DNA from 4 places in the Bacillus thuringiensis genome. Region 1 is predicted to be linked to each of the others. Evidence: riboswitches for the same ligand, from Rfam matches in the RefSeq annotation. Region 1 holds a riboswitch; each other region holds the start of a gene.

Region 1 (5,356 bases):
ATCATCCAAAATTAAAATTTCTGGATTTTGAATAACAGCTCGCGCAATTGAAATCCTTTGCTTTTGTCCACCTGATAAAGAAACACCTTTCTCTCCAACGAGCGTTTCTAATCCTTCTGGTAAAAACTCTAAATCCTTTGTAAACGCCGCTATTTCAATCGCTTTCTCGAGTTCTTCTTCAGTCGCTTCCCTATTTCCGAATAAAATATTTTCTCGCGCTGTTTTTGAGAACAAAATATGTTCCTGAGGTACATACCCAATCCATCCGAGTACATTTTCATTCGTCATTTTATCTAATGTCACATCAGAAACTGCAATATCTCCATCTCCCAGCGGATATTGGCGAAGAAGTTGACGTACAAGCGTCGTTTTCCCGCTTCCTGTTTTTCCGACAACCCCAAGCGTTTCTCCTTGCTTTAATGTGAAAGAAACCTTCTTTAAATTTTCTCCAGTTGATGAAGGGTATGAGAAAGACACATCATCAAACTGAATATAATCCGGCTCTTGTACAAGCTTTGGATTTTTCGGATCCTTTACATCCGGTTCATACGCTAACGTTTCATTCACACGGTCAAGCGAAGCATTTCCTCTTTGCATAACATTAATTAGTTCACCAATTGCAAACATCGGCCAAATCATCATCCCTAAATACACGTTAAAAGAAACGAGTTCACCAAGCGTCACCTTTGATTGAAATACAAGGTATGCACCGTACACTAAGCCGATTAAATAACTAAGACCAACAAGCATTTTCACAGTTGGTTGGAATAATGCATCAATTCTCGCTACCTTCATGTTTTTTTCGTAGACGTCATCTCCTAAATGATGAAATCTTTCCTGATCTGCATTCTCTTGTACGTATGCACGAATAACGCGCACACCAGCGATTGATTCAAGCACTTTATCATTCATATCACCGAATGCATCTTGCGCAACTGTAAATCTTTCATGCAATTTCTTTCCATATATATTCATCGCATACGCCATAATTGGAAGTGGGATAAGCGCTGCAAATGTAAGCTCCCAACTAATTGTAAAACCCATCATACAAACGATCGTAAGCATATATAAACTAGAATCCACGAGCGTTAATATACCAAAACCAGCTGTCATAGCGATTGCTTTTAAATCATTCGTTGCTCTCGCCATTAAATCGCCAGTACGATTTTTTTGATAAAAAGTCGGCGTCATCTTAAGTAAATGCCCCATAAATTTAGAGCGCATCGTTTTCTCAAGTACAAATGCACCGCCAAACAATTGATGTTGCCATACGAAAGTTAGGCCATATCCAACTACCGTAACCCCAACTAAAATAAGAATAGACTGTATAATTGCTTCGTTTGATAACGTTCCTGTTTTGATATTATCTATCGTAACCCCTAACACTTTCGGGGGAATGACTTCAACTATATTTACAATTAAAAGAGCTCCAATGGCGATACTATATCTCTTCCAATGCTCCCTAAAAAACCATTTTAACTTTAGTAATACTGATAACAATGTAACCTCTCCCTTCTCGTTCTCGTTTACCTCTCATTTCTTTATCCACTATCCAGACCCATCACATTTACATTTCGTAACCCATACAATCTCATCACATTTTTCCACCTTCCAAAGTTTTTTATCGGAACCAAACAAGGGAAAATAAACAAAAAAAAGCATACCGCCGCTTGACGATATGCACAGGAATGCATAAAAGCGTACGTTACGATATACGCAACGTACGCTTTTTATAAGACAAAGATGCCCTATATATCCGTACGGGTTGCGTAATGATATGAATGTTTTCTGCCATTTAACAGAGCTAAGCCCATTACATTTACGATTACAATCATTACGCACACCCCTTTCATTTATTTTCCATTTATAATCTTACAACTTTATTGAGTATTCTGTCAATTATTTTTTTACAAATAATATAAAATACTCGACAATCATAAAAATGATAAGGATCCATAATACGATAAATTAATTTGAAATAAGGGAATATTCCATAAGAAAGGGCATACAAAATAAAAAAAGAATAAGAAATCGTTTTCACAAACATTTCATTTGAAAAATGTTATCAAACCCCCTACAATCACCTTATACTCACTCTTACAAGTTGCTATTTTAGGAGGACTAATCATGACAACTAGCAATACGTACAAATTTTATTTAAACGGAGAATGGAGAGAAAGCTCTTCAGGAGAAACAATTGAAATTCCATCTCCATACTTACACGAAGTAATTGGACAAGTACAAGCAATTACTCGCGGAGAAGTAGATGAAGCAATTGCATCTGCAAAAGAAGCTCAAAAATCATGGGCTGAAGCTTCCCTACAAGATCGCGCAAAATACTTATATAAATGGGCTGATGAGCTCGTAAATATGCAGGATGAAATTGCCGATATCATTATGAAAGAAGTCGGTAAAGGCTATAAAGATGCGAAGAAAGAAGTTGTTCGTACAGCTGACTTCATTCGTTACACGATCGAAGAAGCTTTACATATGCACGGAGAAAGCATGATGGGCGATAGCTTCCCTGGCGGAACGAAATCGAAACTTGCGATCATCCAACGCGCACCACTTGGTGTTGTATTAGCAATCGCACCATTTAACTACCCAGTAAACTTATCTGCTGCGAAACTTGCACCAGCATTAATTATGGGTAACGCTGTTATTTTCAAACCAGCAACTCAAGGTGCAATTAGTGGTATTAAAATGGTTGAAGCACTTCACAAAGCTGGCCTTCCAAAAGGTCTTGTAAACGTAGCGACAGGACGCGGTTCTGTAATTGGTGACTACTTAGTAGAACACGAAGGCATTAATATGGTATCGTTCACAGGTGGTACAAACACAGGTAAACATTTAGCGAAAAAAGCTTCAATGATTCCACTTGTATTAGAACTTGGTGGTAAAGATCCTGGTATCGTTCGTGAAGATGCTGACTTACAAGATGCTGCAAACCATATCGTAAGCGGTGCATTCTCTTACTCTGGTCAACGTTGTACAGCTATTAAACGTGTACTTGTACACGAAAACGTAGCAGACGAGCTTGTTAGCTTATTAAAAGCGCAAGTAGCTGAACTATCAGTTGGATCTCCAGAACAAGACAGCACAATCGTTCCATTAATCGACGACAAGTCTGCTGACTTCGTTCAAGGCTTAGTTGACGATGCTGTTGAAAAAGGTGCAACAATCGTTATTGGTAACAAACGTGAGCGTAACTTAATTTACCCAACATTAATCGACCACGTAACAGAAGAAATGAAAGTTGCTTGGGAAGAGCCATTTGGCCCAATCCTTCCAATCATTCGTGTTTCTTCAGATGAGCAAGCAATTGAAATTGCTAACAAATCAGAGTTCGGTCTGCAAGCAAGTGTCTTCACTAAAGACATTAACAAAGCATTTGCAATTGCTAACAAAATCGAAACTGGTTCTGTTCAAATTAACGGACGCACAGAGCGCGGCCCTGACCACTTCCCATTCATCGGTGTAAAAGGTTCAGGTATGGGAGCACAAGGTATTCGTAAGAGCCTTGAGTCTATGACACGTGAAAAAGTGACTGTATTAAACTTAGTTTAATCTTATATGTAGAAGCTGATCTAGTTTTAGATCAGCTTCTTTTCATGCTAAAATCTTATTCGTTTTTAATCACAAATTCTTCTCTATAATCTGATTATTACTATATCCATTGACGTATAAAAATACATTTGTTACTCTTAAAGACGTTAATTTAATATTTAAATCCTCATTCGTATCTCGGTGAGGTAGAGGTTGCAGTCATTAAGAGTATCATTTCAGGAGATGTAGTGGCATTGATGAAGGAATGAGAAAGGAATGGTTGCCGAAGTAAGTCGTGTCCACCATGCACGCTTGCTGGGTCTGCATTTAATAAGTGCAGAACTGTCACAAACGTTTCGTTTGTGGAGAGCTATCGAGAGGTATGTCGTGGGTTTCTTATAAGATAGAAAGCATGTAGCGGCAGATTACGTGCTTTTTTTGTTTTGTTTGGGACTTCTCTTCTCTACTAAGAAGACATACATATCTCCTCGCTTGACTTGGTTATACTAACTTTGGAGGTATTTTCTATGCAACAAAAAAAATGGGGCTTTTGGGTACTAACAGCTTTCGTTGTCGGTAACATGGTTGGCGCTGGTATTTTCATGGTGCCAAGTACGTTGGCACAAACAGCAAGCCCACTCGGTGTCACTTTAGCTTGGTTAACAACAGGGTTTGGTGTTTTAATGCTAGCTCTTGTTTTCGGTAATTTAGCAATTCGTCGTCCTGATTTAACGACAGGACCACAAAGTCATGCATATGCTTTATTCTCAACACCAAAAAAGAAAAAAATGGCTGGATTCAGTATGGTATGGGGATATTGGGTTGCAAACTGGGCAAGTAACGTTGCCATCATTACATCATTTGCGGGATATTTATCACTCTTCTTCCCAATTATGAAAGATACGCGACTACTATTTTCAATCGGTTCTTTTAACATAGAAGTCGGAAAACTAATTACATTTACGATTTGTTCCATCTTACTTTGGGGAACTCATATTATATTAACAAATGGTGTAAGCGGCGCTGGAAAACTAAACTTCTTAGCAACAACAACGAAAGTAACTGGATTCCTTTTATTCATCGTCGTTACGTTATTTGCATTCGAAGCTTCTAAGTTTGGACAATGGTACACGCCGATGATTGATAAATCAGGTGTATCACATGGTCTTCTTTCACAAGTAAATTTAGCTGCTCTTACAACGCTTTGGGCGTTTATCGGAATTGAATCAGCCGTTCTTTTATCAAACCGTGCTGTTTCTCCAAAAACGGTAAAACGTGCAACAGTTGCGGGATTACTTATTACAGTTGCGATTTACTTAGGAATTACAATTTTAACAATGGGTGTACTTCACGTTGATAAATTACAAGCTTCTGAACGTCCATTAGCAGATGCATTAAACGCTGCAATGGGTCATGGCGGCGGGAAACTGATGGCATTACTTGCTCTTACTTCCCTGTTCGGTTCTATCTTAGGCTGGATTTTATTAAGCTCAGAAGTACCATATCAAGCAGCAAAAGAAGGTTTCTTCCCTTCCTTCTTCACAAAAACAAATAAAAAAGGAAGTCCAATTTACTCATTACGATTAACAAACATTATGTCGCAAGTGTTCCTATTCTCAACATTATCAGGAACCATTGCGGAAGCTTATACATTCGTTATTACCGTATCAACACTGGCCTACCTCATTCCATATCTCGTTTCACCAATCTTCCAGTTAAAACTAGTCGCAACTGGTGAAACATATAAAAATGAAATGCGGGCAAGAATTACAGATGGCATAGTCGCAGTGATCGCACTTTGCTACGCACT
Region 2 (5,356 bases), 560 kb from region 1:
AAATCTTGAATTAATTGGGTTAGTTCGTTTAGTGTTAATCTAGTTGAAAGTCCAGTCGCAATAGTTGCTAGCTCTATTCTCTCGGAATAGTAGCAAATATAAGCTAAGTCATATTCTTTGAATTTACGCATCTGTTTTCCCTTCATAACTATTTTAATCATTTTAGTTGCACTATTTTGCTAACTATATCTAACAAATCGGGTGCAGTGTGCAAATGGGCAGTTTTTTATTATTATGCAATTAGAATTTACTTTTAGATAATGCCTTTAATATAGGATTTATAATTTTATTCAATAAACAAAACCCCTTAAATATAGACCGAACAACCTTCAAATAATCGCCCCCCTAAAAACAAGAAAATCATACTAATTGTTAGAATGTATTTCATTCAAGAAATAAAAAAGTGCTAACACGTTTGCAAACGTACTTGCTAACGTGTAGACGAAATAGACATAATACATCGCTGATATGTCCTTCATAAAAATAAGCTTATCCAAGTAGATGCTACTAACTCAGAATACTTATGATGATAAGCCTGATACTATGAGTATCATTATACGAAAATAAAAGAGAGTTGTGGGCTTTTTTATAATAATCGAGTAGAAAAAGAGTGGTGGGAGACAATAAAACAGAATTTCTATGTATGATAATTATCGTACGCAGAAAGAAGCGCGTGATAATACGGAGGTTATAATGCGAAAATTATTATATTTTATAGCATGCAGTAGTGTTATACTTTTTACTTTACCGAGTGTGTCAATAGCTCAATATGATGCACCTCTTATGGAAGATGCACTTTATTCTGTTTTATTTCCAAAAATAAATAAAGCAATTGAAAAACAATATGGAAGTTTGAAACCGTATCAATGTCCTAAAATTATTAGTTTAAAAAAAGTGTATAGCGGTACATATTTATTTCAAGCAAGTATTGAAGTGACAAAGTATGAACGTGTTGCTGGGAAAATTGCTCCCCCATTTGAGAAGGTAACGATTACATTTAATAACGAAGAAGGCGAATGGGAAGTGAAAAAGATTTCAGTAAAGCGCTTACCAAATGATACAAAATTAAACTGTAAAAAAACAATATAAAAAATTGTTTGACAAATAAAATGGTCCTTTGGTATTGTTAATAGCAACAATTAGATGTTTGAAAATTAAATAGACTTACCTCATCTACTCTCAAAGGTAGAGGCCGCGATAGGAAAGAGTAAGCTATGGGAGATTTCATGGAATCTGTGATCATAGGCTGAAAGGGACTATTGCCGAAATATAAGAATAACCATCTTATTCATATATTGGGACTACATTGAATAAATGTAGTACTGTCATAAGATTTATTTTATGGAGAGCTATTTGGAGATGTTGATGCGGTTTCTTATTTTGAGGAGATAACAACTCGTTTATTTTTTCAATATATATTTTTCCTAATAAGAAACGCGTGTGAACATTGTTCCGCGCGTTTTTTGTCTATCTAAAAGCGTGCTGCAATGAATAGAAGATTGGGGTTATGAGTTTTAGAGGAAATAAGGGAGGAATTTAAATGTATTTACACGGCACAAGCCGAATTAATGGGCAAGGACACTTAGAAATTGGAGGGTGCGATACGACGCAGCTAGCAAAGCAATACGGAACACCACTTTATGTATACGATGAAGAGTCTATTCGAGGAAAATGCCGAGCATTTCATCGTGCTTTTAAAGAAAGTGGTTTCTCTTATCAAGTAGCATATGCAAGCAAGGCGTTCTTGTGCATGGAGATGTGCCGAGTAGCTCGTGAAGAGAATATGTCATTAGACGTTGTTTCTGGAGGAGAATTATATACTGCGCTCCAAGCAGGATTTCCAGCATCACGTATTCATTTTCATGGAAATAATAAAACAGAAGAAGAGATAGTGATGGCTCTTCAGGCGAATATCGGTTGTTTTGTCGTAGATAATTTCTTTGAATTAGAAGTTTTACACGATTTAGCGATGCAACATGGAAAGTTTGTGAACATATTAATTCGTGTAACGCCTGGAGTAGAGGCGCACACACATGAATATATTACAACAGGCCAAGATGATTCGAAATTTGGATTTGGCGTTTCAAACGGTCAAGCGATGCAGGCAATTGGATTTGCTTTACAAAAATCCAATTATAATGTGCTAGGGATTCATTCACATATCGGATCGCAAATATTTGAAACAGCTGGCTTTGTTCGAGCGATTGAAGTTCTTCGCCAATTTTTAGAAGAAGTGAGAGAGCAAACAAACTATGTAGTAAAAGTGTTAAATGTAGGCGGGGGATTTGGAATACGCTACACAGAGTCGGATACACCGTTAACTCTTGAGACATATGTGCGAGCTGTAACAAGTGCAGTGAGAGAACAATTTACTGTATGTGAATATCCATTGCCAGAAATATGGATTGAACCAGGCCGTAGTATTGTAGGTGATGCTGGGACAACAATTTATACAGTTGGATCTGTGAAAGATATTCCTGGTATTCGGAAATATGTATCAGTCGATGGTGGAATGACAGATAATTTAAGACCTGCTTTATATAGTGCGCGTTATGAAGCAATGTTAGCGAATCGAGGGAATGATGAGAATGAGGAACTCGTTTCGATTGCGGGGAAATGTTGTGAGAGCGGAGATATGTTGATTTGGGATATTCATTTACCGAAAGTCGCTGCTGCTGATTTACTAGCAGTTTCCTGTACAGGAGCCTACGGGTACTCGATGGCGAATAATTACAATCGGATTCGAAGACCAGCCGTTGTCTTTGCAAAAGGCGGAACATCGCAAGTAGTTGTGGAACGCGAAACATATGAAAATATTATTGGGAACGATCGCATACGTATTAAAGAGCTTGTTTAAATAGAAAAAGGAGTTGTTCGGATGGGCAATTCCTTTTTTGTAAAATAAAATAATTAAAATATATCGGAAAACTAGGATTGAAAAAAATCAGAATTGTGATAAAATACAAATACAAAGCTTATCAAGAGAAGCGGAGGGAACTGGCCCGAAGAAGCTCGGCAACCTGCTTATAGAAAGCAAGGTGCTAAATCCAGCAAAATGGAATCCATTTTGAAAGATAAGGTAAAATATATTACCGAACAGTCTTTTCGAAATGGGAAAGATTTTTTTTATGAATAAAAAGGGGGGCTGTTCGCGTGAGTGTACGGGAACATTTTGATGAAGTATCCGAGAAGATTGAAGCGATGCTTGCTGATATGAAATATGGCTCAATTACAATTGTTGTGCAAGATGGAAAAGTAATTCAGTTAGAGAAAAGTGAAAAAGTACGTTTAAAGTGAAAAGCGCTGACTAGAAAAACTAGAGGCGGTTTTAACCTATTTTCATTAGGTTAAAATCGTCTTTTTGCTTTTACAGGGGGAAAAAACATGTTGACGTATGAAACGTGGGAAGAAAATGTTGTTTCGTTTTCGGAAGAAGATGAAACGAAAGGTGCGCTATCAGTATTAAATTGGGCTTATGAAGAGTATAAAGATGAAATCGTCTACGCATGTAGCTTTGGGGTGGAAGGTATGGTATTGCTGCACCTTATAAACCAAGTAAATCCATCTGCTAAAGTTGTATTTTTGGATACAAATGTTCATTTTCAAGAAACATATGAATTAATTCAAAGAGTGAGGGAACGATTTCCTTCATTGAATATTATAGAAAAGCAGCCAGAACTTACACTTGATGAACAGGCGAAGTTGCATGGTGAAAAACTGTGGGAGAGCAATCCGAATCTTTGTTGTAAGATTAGAAAAATTTTACCTTTAGAAAAATCATTAGTCGTGGAAAAAGCATGGATATCGGGCTTAAGAAGGGAACAATCAGAAACACGTAAGCATACAAAGTTTATAAATCAAGATCATCGTTTTCAATCTATTAAAGTTTGTCCACTCATTCATTGGACGTGGAAAGAAGTTTGGCGATATGTATACAAACATAGCTTGCCGTATAACCCGTTGCATGATGTTGGCTATCCAAGTATTGGGTGTGAGAAATGTACTTTACCTGTAGGGGATGGTGGCGATTCAAGAGATGGTAGATGGGCTGGGAAAGTGAAAACCGAATGTGGTCTTCATTATCAATAAGATGAATCTTGAAATAAAGCTAAGAGGGGATATAGAAAATGAGCACAGTAAACGAATTAGTAAACCGTATAGATGAGACATATGACGTATCACAAATTGAAAAAGAAATTAAATTAGACAACATTGCTTTAAGTGATTTAGAACTATTGGCGACAGGTGGATATAGCCCGCTTACTGGTTTTTTGGGGAAGGAAGATTATGATTCAGTCGTAGAAACGCTTCGTTTAGCAAATGGTAGTGTGTGGAGTATACCAATTACATTACCGGTAACAGAAGAAGTCGCAGAAAGCCTGAAGACCGGAGAGGAAGTAAAGCTTGTCAACAATGGAAATATATATGGTGCTATTCAAATAGAAGATATTTTCGTACCAGATAAAGAAAAAGAAGCGTTACTTGTATATAAAACAACGGATGAGGCTCATCCAGGAGTGAAAAAATTATATGAACGACCAAACGTTTACGTTGGAGGAACTATTATTCTAACAAAACGCTTTGAAAATAATCAATTTCCTTCTTATCATTTAGACCCAATTGAAACGAGAGAAGAATTTAAAAAACGTGGGTGGAAAACAGTAGTCGGATTTCAAACGAGAAACCCGGTACATCGTGCCCATGAGTATATTCAAAAATCTGCTCTTGAAATTGTAGATGGTCTCTTTTTAAATCCACTCGTTGGAGAAACGAAATCGGATGATATTCCTGCTGATGTAAGAATGGAAAGCTATGAAGTACTCCTTCAAAACTATTATCCGAAAAATCGTGTCTTTTTAAGTGTATTTCCTGCTGCAATGCGTTACGCAGGACCAAGAGAAGCGATATTTCATGCGTTAGTAAGAAAGAATTTTGGATGTACCCACTTTATTGTAGGACGTGATCATGCCGGAGTAGGAGATTATTACGGAACATACGAAGCGCAAGAAATCTTCACGAATTTTACGATAGAAGAGTTAGGCATTACACCACTATTCTTTGAACATAGTTTTTATTGCACGAAATGTGAAGCGATGGCTTCAACAAAAACATGTCCGCACGGAAAAGAAGATCATGTTATTTTATCGGGTACGAAAGTAAGAGAACTATTAAGAAACGGTGAGATTCCGCCAAGTACATTTAGTCGTAAAGAAGTAGTAGAAGTGCTAATTAAAGGTTTAAAAAAAGAAGTAGTAACAGAATAGGGAGAGAACGAGATGGATACGAATATTACTTGGCATACAGCTTCGGTTTCAAAAGATGAGAGAAGAGTGAAGAATGGACATCACAGTTTTGT
Region 3 (5,356 bases), 890 kb from region 1:
AGCTGTGAGTAAAACAATGTCAGAGCTAAAATGCATAATTGAAAGTTTTGCTACTGAAGCAAAAAACCAAAAACCACCTAAAAACAAATAAATAAACGCACTATCTATGGCGGTCTCTTCTAACGGCTTCCATCCTCTTTCTAGCAATCTACTTACACCAAATAACGCAACAATTCCTGTATATACAAACCAAACTAGCGCAAATACATAGTGATTTGTGACGAAAGCTAGCATTGCACAAATTGCTGCGATTGGATATAAAAACGATACGAATTTATAAAATAATAAATACGATCCATCTCTTTTTCTTTTATCAATAATACAAAACGACATTGGTATAAATAATAAAACAGATAATAATATAATTGCTTCAACAGGATTTGTATTCGACCGCTCACATAATAGAAAAACAACATAACAAGCAAGCCCAAATATTATATTTTTCATATCGTTTATTTCCTTTCCACAAATGTTCCCTTATATGAAAAAAGCGAGCCAATTAACGGGTTTCGTACTTGTACATGAATTCGAAAACATTGTAGTTCATCATCATAACTTTCAACAATTTTTGCTTCACCATACAAAATTTTGGTAACGGAATTTTTCTTCCAAACATATAAAACCATTGTTTCTTTGAAGAAATATGCATTGCACCTAACTCATCGATATGAAAATGCAGTGTAGAAACGAGTAAATGTGGTTCGCCAAAATAATCTACAATTTCATTTTCTTTTTCATCCAATTGCATAACTGCATTAAAATATCTTTTCTTATTATGAAAATAAAAAGTACGATTCCACCTTACTAATTCTTGTCCATATTCATCTCGCTCAGCTGTATTTTGTATCGTAAATGGAATTTCCTCTCCTCGTTCTGAGAAAAACATTCGAAACCTCGATGCAATTTTTAATATGAATTTTACGAAAAAAGAACCACCGTAAATTTCATCCATCTTTCCTTCCCCTGTAAAACTATTTTCTTCTGTAATCGCATAACGCTTCTGCAATTCAGGATGAAGATTTTTATAGATATCCCCTAATAATCGTTCATACATATTAGCCATACACTTATCCCTTTCTCGTCCTCTTGCAATTTTTCGCGCTTGGTAAATCGAAACTATTTATATAACCGACAATTGATAACCCCATTAGAAGAATATTTAATGTAATCGGATTAAACGGACCTGTAAAGCTTGCAATATTCGTAAATCCTGCCGCTATCGTTAGAACCAATAACACAATAATATGCAGGATAAATAATTTTCGTTTTGTTAGTGGCAACAGCCATACGACACCGAAAATTATTTCTAACACCCCAATTATTTTAAGTATATATACACTATTTTCATTTGAACCGATTAATACAGAAAGCATCTTTACTTCTTCTGAATGAGTAAACAGTAGTTTTGGCACTATCCCTTGATATATCCATACAAAAGCAAATAAAAAACATACGAGCCAATACGTCATTGTTCTTCTAATTAGTAACCTAGGATGAAGCCCCTTTTCTAACCATAATTTTAAGGCATCAAAACTCCAAGCCGTCGCCCAACCTAATAACGGACGAAAAATATAGGAATCTATTACATTTCCTATACGACCAAATCTTGTATCATAATCATATTGTGTCTCAAAATGGATGTATTCTTTATTCGGCGTATACTTCCAATAACCACGTCCTATTTGAATAAGAGATAATGTATTATCCGTCCAAAATTTTAAAGAGGAAATTCTTTCACCAGTTTCTTTTCTTATTTCACCTATTGATTCCCCTTCTCCAGCTATTTCAAGCCCAAATCCAATCTTTGTTTTATACAAAAACTTCTGTGGTTCTCCTTCTTTTTTCTCTAAATACGAAATTTCAGTAAAGCGAGCATCCCACTCTGTATGTATATCTGGTTCTTGCGTATATCCCCATAATTTTTCCATCTTCGTTTTCATTTTTGTCGCAACATAAATAGGCTGTTTCCTTTTCATTCTCCCACCTCCTATGCACTATAAGTTTAATGTACATGCAATGAATTTATTTTGCTACATTTTTCACAAACTTCCCTGTAAAAAGAAAGAATTTTAAAAATATATATATAACACTTGATTCCCCGAAAAATTTAAATTATTATAAAACAAATGTTACCAACAACTTCATAAATCAAACACTCTCGCCTAAAACGTGAGATAGAGGTTGCGATACTTATGAGTATTCTAATGGAGACACAGAGATGTCTATGAACTTAGATGAAAGGAAGTATTGCCGAAATTGATAAGTTTCTCTGCATTTATCAATTGGGGCTGTTTTCGAATAGAAACAGAACTGTCATATGTACAGACGTGTATGTATGAAGAGCTATCTACAAAAAAGAGATATCATTTTTTATGATATTCCTTTTTTGGCGGTTTTTTTATTAGCTCCGTTTTCTGTTTCCCTTTTCCTGTAACAGCACCATCCTCACTTATTTGAGATGGTGTTTTTTGTTTGTCTTTCTGGTAACTACAGGAGTATTGGGATCTATATATTTCCTAATCTATTCTTAAAAATAGACGAAAGAAGGAATTTGTAATGGAAACAATTGTTCAAAAATTTGGTGGCACTTCTGTCGGAAGCGTCGAACGCATTCAACATGTAGCAAATTTAATCATTGAAGAATATGAACGAGGTCATAGCGTTGTCTCTGTCGTTTCAGCAATGGGAAAAAGCACGGATGAACTTGTCGCACTCGCTAACGTTATTACAGAAAATCCAAGTAAACGTGAAATGGATATGCTTCTATCTACAGGAGAACAAGTAACTATTTCATTATTAACAATGGCACTGCAAGCAAAAGGCTATCATGCAATTTCATTAACAGGGTGGCAAGCTGGTATTACGACAGAATCTGTACATAGTAGTGCACGGATTACTGACATTCATACAGATCGTATTCAATCTTATCTTGCTGAAGGCACGATTGTTATCGTAGCTGGTTTCCAAGGTATAAGTGTAGAAAATGAAATTACAACGCTTGGCCGTGGTGGTTCTGATACGACTGCTGTCGCACTAGCCGCTGCACTTAAAGCAAAAAAATGTGATATTTATACGGATGTGACAGGCGTATATACAACGGACCCACGAGTTGTAAAAGATGCTTACAAATTAGACGAAATTTCTTATGACGAAATGTTAGAGCTTGCAAATCTTGGTGCTGGCGTATTACACCCGCGAGCTGTTGAGTTTGCTAAAAATCATAACGTAGTTTTAGAAGTTCGCTCAAGTATGGAACAAGAAAACGGAACAATTGTAAAAGGAGAATGTAACATGGAACAACAATCAATCGTTAAAGGTATTGCATTTGAGGATAACATTACACGTGTCACAATTAAAGGACTAGAACAAGGATCGCTTTCAACAGTTTTCTCTACATTAGCAGCAGCACACATTAATGTAGATATCATCATTCAAAGTATTACAAATGAAGGAACTGTACATCTCTCCTTCTCCATTCACTCGAATGATTTAAGAGAAACTTTAAAAGTTTTGGAACAAAATCAAGAAACTCTTCACTACGAATCTGTAGAACATGAAAATCACTTAGCAAAAGTATCAATTGTAGGATCTGGCATGGTATCTAACCCTGGTGTCGCTGCAAATATGTTTACTACTTTAAAAGAAGAAGATATTCATATTAAAATGGTAAGTACATCAGAAATTAAAGTGTCTGTCGTTATTGACCGCCTTCATTTAGTAACAGGGGTTGAGGCGCTGCATCAATCATTTATGGCGAAAATTGAGCCTTTAGTGCAAATGAGCTAATTTGATATGCTCAGTAACACTTATAAAAAAATCATATTAATCTACTTCCTTCCTATTAAATAAAAGCTGTTCGTTAACAAGATGCTATATGACATATAAAAAAACACCTTGTCACCTTTTCCTATACTACGACAAGGTGTTTTTGACTGAAAGGAATTTGTAACTACTTAGTAGTATAATTATGAGGATGATTAAATAATAAACTTTTATACATAAGGAGATAAGAATATGGCAAAAAACAAATTACTACGAATGGACAATGTCAGCATCGTTGTAGAATCCCTTGATAACGCAATCTCTTTCTTTGAGGAGATTGGCTTGAACCTCGAAGGGCGAGCCACTATCGAAGGTGAATGGGCTGGTCGCGTAACTGGACTCGGCTCTCAGTGCGTAGAGATTGCTATGATGGTCACTCCAGATGGCCACAGTCGAATTGAACTTTCGCGATTTCTCACCCCTCCTACTATAGCAGATCACCGAAATGCTCCTGTAAACGCCCTCGGTTATCTACGCGTCATGTTCACCGTTCAAGATATTGAAGAAATGGTATCCAGACTCACTAAGCATGGTGCAGAGCTCGTTGGCAAAGTAATTCAGTACGAGGACTCGTATCGTCTCTGCTACATTCGTGGAGTCGAAGGAATTTTAATCGGTTTAGCGGAAGAACTCAGTAATAAATAAGCAAGTGACGTTTTGTAAAAAGGCGCTATCATTGAATAAAACGTAGACTCTTAAGCGACTTTATTATTATATTTTTGACCCCGTCCTAACTTTAGAACGGGGTTATGCTTGTTTGAGCTTTTAAAATTAAATAACTTTATTATCATTTTACATATAGATTTCAAGGATCTACCCAAATAGCTTTCATATTACCAATATCCCAAAATCATTATAAAACAATTAAAATATTCGTTATACCCTTTCCTAGGAAATATAACTAACTCTTCTCACTTTTTATCACATATATCTTTTCGCTCTTTCCCTTGAAAAAATGATCTATATTCATTCAAAATAACTTTCTTAACATCAGAGTAAAAAACCATCATGAATAACGCCATTCCTAATACAACCACCTGTACTTTTTCATAATCAATAAACGCACTCATAATTAACAAACCAAATCCAATATAAAAACCAAACTCATTCTCTTTTTCAAAATCCTCATCTTCTTCATCAATATGTATTTTTTCTTTAATATTCTGTTTCCCTTTTATTAACTCATCAAGCGTAACATTGTACATTTCGCTTAGTAAAATTAGATTATCAATATCAGGATAACTTTTATCATTTTCCCATTTGTATACTGCTTGCCTTGTCACACCAATCTTTTTAGCAACATCCTCTTGCGAAAACCCCTTTGATTCTCGTAGTTTTTTTAGCTGTTCTCCTATGCTCATAACGTCCCCTCCTTTAACAAATTATTACATAAAAAGAGATATAAATGAAAGAAACCATTAGTAAAACTCTCTGTAAACCATTCGTTTACACAATTAAAAAAAGAGGGAATAGCTCTATATTTAAGCTATTCCCTCACTTCTATTAAAACAGATGAATGTTTTCTTTTTTACAA
Region 4 (5,356 bases), 2.1 Mb from region 1:
AATGTGGCTGTTTTCGTCATGAATCCACTGTTGTAATATGTTTAGTGTATCTTCATGGTATGTTTCAAGAAAGGGCCGAATGGCATATTCAGCAGTATTCCTTTTCGTTATTTCATACATTGCATTGAACGAGGTTTCAAAATCGTAAAGTCCATATTTTTCAACGTATTTTGCAAGAGGCATGTACATATATCCATTTGTAAATGTGCCTACTTCTGTTGTATTTTCTGGTCCTAATGTTTTCAGTAATATATGTATTGCTTCATTAAAATCTTTTTGTAAAGCATTGTGTAATTCATCTGCCATTACTTCAATACGTTGTTTTAACTCTAAATTTTCAACTTTATATGTTACAGAATCCACAAAGATTCTTTTAGAAAAATTAGGATCGTGTTTACAAATAGAATCAGCTATTTTTTCTGCTAATTCTTCATTAAATAAAAATTTTAACGGAACATAATTACCCATTTTTTCACCTCGGTGGTCAAATGAAAACAATTTTTATTTTTTTATCGACAATCCATAAACTAACGTCTCACTCGGAGTCGTAATACTAAAACCTGTCGTCTTATAATCAAGTTTCACCGTATCACCAGTGTAGTCTTTCGTGAATGAATCCATTTGTACGATAAGCTCTGCATCTTCATATACAACATCATCTGCGTTATATGTATCCCAAATTAAATCGACATCAACGAAAATACTACAAGAGTTCGTCATTGTTCCTCTAATGCGAACGATCTTTTTATCTTCAAGTTCTAATCTATGTATAGCTGCTTTTGCTTCATCAGTAATACGAATGTTCATTGTATCCCAACCTTTATTTATATTTCCTTTATTATTGCAAAAACAGGAGCAATAATAAAGGAAAGAGGTTTGTAACAAAAAACGAGCAAACAAATTTGTTTGCTCGTTTCACTTTATTTTAGTTCACATTTATCAAGTGGAATCACTTTTGTTTTTTTCGTAAATTTATAACCTAACCATAGTACTAAGAAGAGTGGTAAACCGATGTAAGAAACGAGTACACCGTTCCAATCAATTGCTTCACCCATAAATGCGCCGTAGTTTTGTCCTAAAATTACGATGATACAAAGTGTAAATGCGAAGATTGGACCGAATGGGAACCATTTTGCTCTATAGGGTAAGTCTTTTAAATCTTTTCCTTGTGCGATATATGCTTTGCGGAAACGGTAATGACTAATTGCAATTCCGACCCATGCGATAAAACCAGACATTCCAGATGCGTTTAATAACCAAATGTATACAACACCATCACCGAATAAAGAAGCAATGAAAGCAATACTACCAACAATTGACGTTACGATTAGCGCGTTAACAGGTACACCGCGGCTATCTAATTTACCAAGAAACTTTGGTGCTTTTCCTTGGCGAGCTAAATCCCAAAGCATACGAGTTGATGCATACATACCAGAGTTACCAGCAGATAGTACAGCAGTTAAAATAACAGCGTTCATAACAGAAGCAGCAAAGGCAACGCCCGCTTTTTCAAAAATAAGTGTAAACGGACTTACTGTAACATCACTTGCAGCAAGGCTTTCAGTTGTATAAGGAATTAATAAACCAATAACGAGAATCGCAAGGATATAGAATAAAAGAATACGCCAAAAGATTGAACGAATTGCTTTTGGGATATTACGTTCTGGATCAGACGTTTCACCAGCAGCTACTCCTAATAGTTCAGTACCTTGGAATGAGAAACCAGCTGCCATAAATACACCGATAATTGCCATGATACCGCCGTTAAATGGTGCATCTGCAACAGTGAAGTTTTTAAAGCCAACCGTTTCACCGCCCATAATTCCAAAAATCATCATGAAACCAACAATTAAAAAGATAATAATCGTAACTACTTTAATAAGTGCGAACCAATATTCAGATTCACCAAACCCTTTAACAGATAAATAGTTTAAAAGGAAAATAATAGCTAAACATAATCCGCTCCAAATAAGAGAAGGGGTATCTGGGAACCAAAATTTCATAATTAATGTTACGGCTGCAAGTTCAGCAGCAATCGTAATTGCCCAGTTATACCAATAGTTCCATCCAAGTGCAAAGCCAAGTGATGGATCAACAAATTTTGTTGCATACGTGCTAAAAGATCCAGTAACAGGCATGTAAGCTGCAAGTTCAGCTAAGCTTGTCATTAAAAAATAAACCATAATTCCAATTGCGGCGTATGCAATTAATGCGCCACCAGGTCCAGCTGTATGGATGACACCACCGCTGGCAAGAAATAGTCCGGTACCAATTGTACCACCGAGAGAAATCATCGTAAGGTGACGAGATTTTAATCCGCGTTTTAATTCACCTTGTCCTTGTGTAGTTTGCGTTTTAGAGGTAGATTGATTTGTTGCGCTATTCATGTTCAACACTCCTTTTCTTGTAGGTTAGGAAGGAGCGGGGGAGAAAAATACAAAAAACCGCCAAAGGAATTTGGCGGAACGTTTCACAAATAACCACCCCATCATACCCTTCCGTTAAGATAGCACCCCACGTTTACACGGTAATTTTGTAAACGTGACAGTTCTGTTCCTTTCGGAGACAGCCCCAGCTCATATTTCCAGAGAAGAAATATAAACTTCGGCAACTTTTCCTTTCAAACGGAGTCAGCTGACATTCTCTGTGTCTCGTCCGTTTTACTATTAAAAGTCGCAACCTCTACCTCATCGGATTGATGAGGATTTATATATTGCTAAGATTTTTAATATATGGCAATTGTAATGACTTTCTGAATATATTGCAAGATATTTTGTTAGGAAAAGTCAAAAAATCTCGGTTATTGTATAGGAAACGCTTGCAAAACTCCACCCGAACCTACTATTATGTAGCAATAAGCAAAGAAAAAATTGTTATACAAATGTTTCGCAAAAAATATTGAAAAACCCTCTAAATTAAAAGAAAATTCAGAAAAATATAATTCGACATAACTATCAAAAGAGGATTATTCCTTAAATTCGTTTCAAAGAATAAGTATAAATTTAACGAATAGGATGAATATTCTTTTTATTTTTAGTAAAATTGAGGTATTGTTTAATTGAAAAGGGGAAATCAATATGAAATTAGAAACAGAAAGGCTCTATATAGTGCCGTGTACAGAAGAGAGAATTCAAATTGCTAACGAGCAAGGATACAATAGCGGTCCGCATATTGTATGGCATGTAAAGAATGTAAAACAAGATGTGGCTTTATTACCATGGGGGGCGTGGTATGTTCTTCGGAAAGAAGATGATAGCGTTTTAGGTGATATTGGATTTAAAGGTGGACCAAACGAGAATCAAACAGTGGAAATTGGCTATGGATTTATTGAGAAATATTGGAATATGGGCTATGCAACAGAAGCTGTAAGAGAACTAATCGATTGGGCTTTCAAAACAGGAGAGGTAGAAACAATAATTGCAGAGACACTTCTAGATAATTATAGTTCGATTCGTGTTTTAGAAAAGTTACATATGAAGAGAGTAAATGCTACAGAAACGATGATTAATTGGAAAATAGAAAAATAAAAAATACCGCTCTAAATTGGGCGGTATTTTTTATAGTTATGGTAGCATTTGCTTCTGATCATTTGGATACTCAGCTGTTGATGCGTTAGGACGATTGGAATGATTTCGAACAGCAATGAAAATAGAAATAATAACGACAAGACCAACTGCAACGTAAGAAAGTGAAATAATAGTTGGATCCACTTTAAATGTAGTAAGCAGTGTACGTATATTCGTAAAGATAATAAGACCGCCAACTAATACCCCAAGTAAATGTGCTGGAACGATACGAACTAACCATGCAGCAATTGGAGCTGCGACAATACCGCCAAGCATTAACGCAAATACCCAAACCCAGCTTACTTGTTCCCAGCCAAGTGAGATGAAGAAGCCAATTGTTGCAGCGAGTGAAACAGGAAATTCACTCGTATCTACAGATCCAATAACTTTTCTAGCTTCATTTCCTCTTGCTAGAAGAACGGGTGTCGTAATCGGCCCCCAACCACCGCCACCAGTTGAATCAACGAATCCAGCGAATAAACCAAGCGGCACAAGTTGTTTTGCAGACATACGCTTATTTGAAGTGACAATTTGTTTTTGAATGATGAATCGTAATAAAATGTAAACCCCTAAAGTGAATAAAAATATGGAAATGTACGGTTTGATCACATCTCCAGGCAAATTACTTAAAAAACATGCCCCAACAAATGCGCCGATTGCCCCAGGTAATGTAAGCCTGGAAACTGTATATTTATCAACGTTTCCAAATTTGATATGAGATGCGCCAGAAGCTGCAGTTGTAACGACTTCAGCTAAATGAACCGATGCGGAAGCTACAGCCGGTGCAATACCAAACATTAATAATAGTGAAGTAGACGTTACCCCATACGCCATTCCAAGTGCTCCGTCGATCAATTGAGCGAAAAATCCAATAATAGCAAAGACAATTAATTTCTGCATAAATAATCCCCCTGTAATAATAAATGAAAAAGACACTTTTCCCGTATGAGAAAAGTGCCTTTGGTTTTTCCAATCAGCAATAATTAAATTTGTTTCATTATAATACATATTAATCGTATAAATCAACTAGGTTTTAAAGTTTTTGAATTGAATGAAAGAAAAATAAAATATACAATAAAAGGATGGAGAGAAAGGGGAGAAAGACATGTTACGATTTGATCATCTCGTTCACGCAGTTCATGATACACCGAAGGAAGCGGCAAAACAAATGCAGGAACTTGGATTTCATACTGTATTAGGCGGAGAGCATACGAACTGGGGTACTTGGAATAGTTTAAGTTATTTTGACTTATCATACATAGAATTTCTGACAGTTCAACATGAAGAAAAAGCGAAAGAAGCAGAAAATCCATTAGTACAAGAAACAGTGGTGAAACTACAAAATGGAGAAGGAATGCTACAAATCGCAATCCGAACAGATGTAATTGAGGAGCTAGCAGTTAACTTTAATAAGTACGGCTTACATACGATAGGGCCATTTGAAGGGAAACGCATGAGAAAAGATGGCCGGCTTCTAGAATGGAAAATGTTATTTGTTAAGCAAGAAGAGAACGGACCGAAATTACCTTTCTTTATACAGTGGAATGAAACGGACGAAGAAAGAAGAAACGATTTACGTAACATAGGAACGATCACTGAACATAAAAACAAAGTACAACAAATTGAAACGATCCATTATGCAGTGAAAAACGTTCGAGAAACGGTGCGGAAATGGAAAGAAGTAATGAGACTATCTACAAGCTCAGTTGTGAAAAATGAAAAATGGAATGCTGAGTGTCAAAGTGTAGTGTTTGGAAATATTCATGTACAGTTTTGTGAACCGATTGGAG

What was found. A riboswitch is a leader RNA that binds a small molecule or an ion and turns the genes downstream of it on or off. The one in region 1 is predicted to bind lysine.
Positions count from the first base shown of each region.
Region 2: another riboswitch for lysine. It lies ahead of lysA (diaminopimelate decarboxylase); the one in region 1 lies ahead of AC241_RS04475 (amino acid permease).
Region 3: another riboswitch for lysine. It lies ahead of AC241_RS09230 (aspartate kinase); the one in region 1 lies ahead of AC241_RS04475 (amino acid permease).
Region 4: another riboswitch for lysine. It lies ahead of AC241_RS15290 (amino acid permease); the one in region 1 lies ahead of AC241_RS04475 (amino acid permease).

Region 1 is NZ_CP012099.1:854,984-860,339, reverse strand. It holds gene AC241_RS04490 (ABC transporter ATP-binding protein) at 1-1,500, opposite strand, end outside; gene gapN (NADP-dependent glyceraldehyde-3-phosphate dehydrogenase) at 2,128-3,567, shown strand; lysine riboswitch at 3,746-3,927, shown strand; gene AC241_RS04475 (amino acid permease) at 4,074-5,356, shown strand, end outside.
Region 2 is NZ_CP012099.1:1,418,303-1,423,658, forward strand. It holds gene AC241_RS07490 (hypothetical protein) at 1-131, opposite strand, end outside; gene AC241_RS07495 (DUF3888 domain-containing protein) at 694-1,089, shown strand; lysine riboswitch at 1,179-1,360, shown strand; gene lysA (diaminopimelate decarboxylase) at 1,541-2,857, shown strand; SAM riboswitch class I at 2,973-3,081, shown strand; gene AC241_RS07505 (YezD family protein) at 3,154-3,297, shown strand; gene AC241_RS07510 (phosphoadenylyl-sulfate reductase) at 3,385-4,089, shown strand; gene sat (sulfate adenylyltransferase) at 4,128-5,264, shown strand; gene cysC (adenylyl-sulfate kinase) at 5,277-5,356, shown strand, end outside.
Region 3 is NZ_CP012099.1:1,748,079-1,753,434, reverse strand. It holds gene AC241_RS09250 (YndJ family protein) at 1-447, opposite strand, end outside; partial or broken gene AC241_RS09245 (DUF4166 domain-containing protein) at 453-988, opposite strand; gene AC241_RS09240 (DoxX-like family protein) at 1,068-1,976, opposite strand; lysine riboswitch at 2,168-2,354, shown strand; gene AC241_RS09230 (aspartate kinase) at 2,557-3,786, shown strand; gene AC241_RS09225 (VOC family protein) at 4,015-4,467, shown strand; gene AC241_RS09220 (helix-turn-helix domain-containing protein) at 4,734-5,183, opposite strand; gene asnA (aspartate--ammonia ligase) at 5,326-5,356, opposite strand, start outside.
Region 4 is NZ_CP012099.1:2,946,841-2,952,196, reverse strand. It holds gene AC241_RS15300 (DNA alkylation repair protein) at 1-468, opposite strand, end outside; gene AC241_RS15295 (iron-sulfur cluster biosynthesis family protein) at 502-807, opposite strand; gene AC241_RS15290 (amino acid permease) at 921-2,387, opposite strand; lysine riboswitch at 2,500-2,693, opposite strand; gene AC241_RS15285 (GNAT family N-acetyltransferase) at 3,078-3,527, shown strand; gene AC241_RS15280 (sulfite exporter TauE/SafE family protein) at 3,564-4,466, opposite strand; gene AC241_RS15275 (VOC family protein) at 4,672-5,356, shown strand, end outside.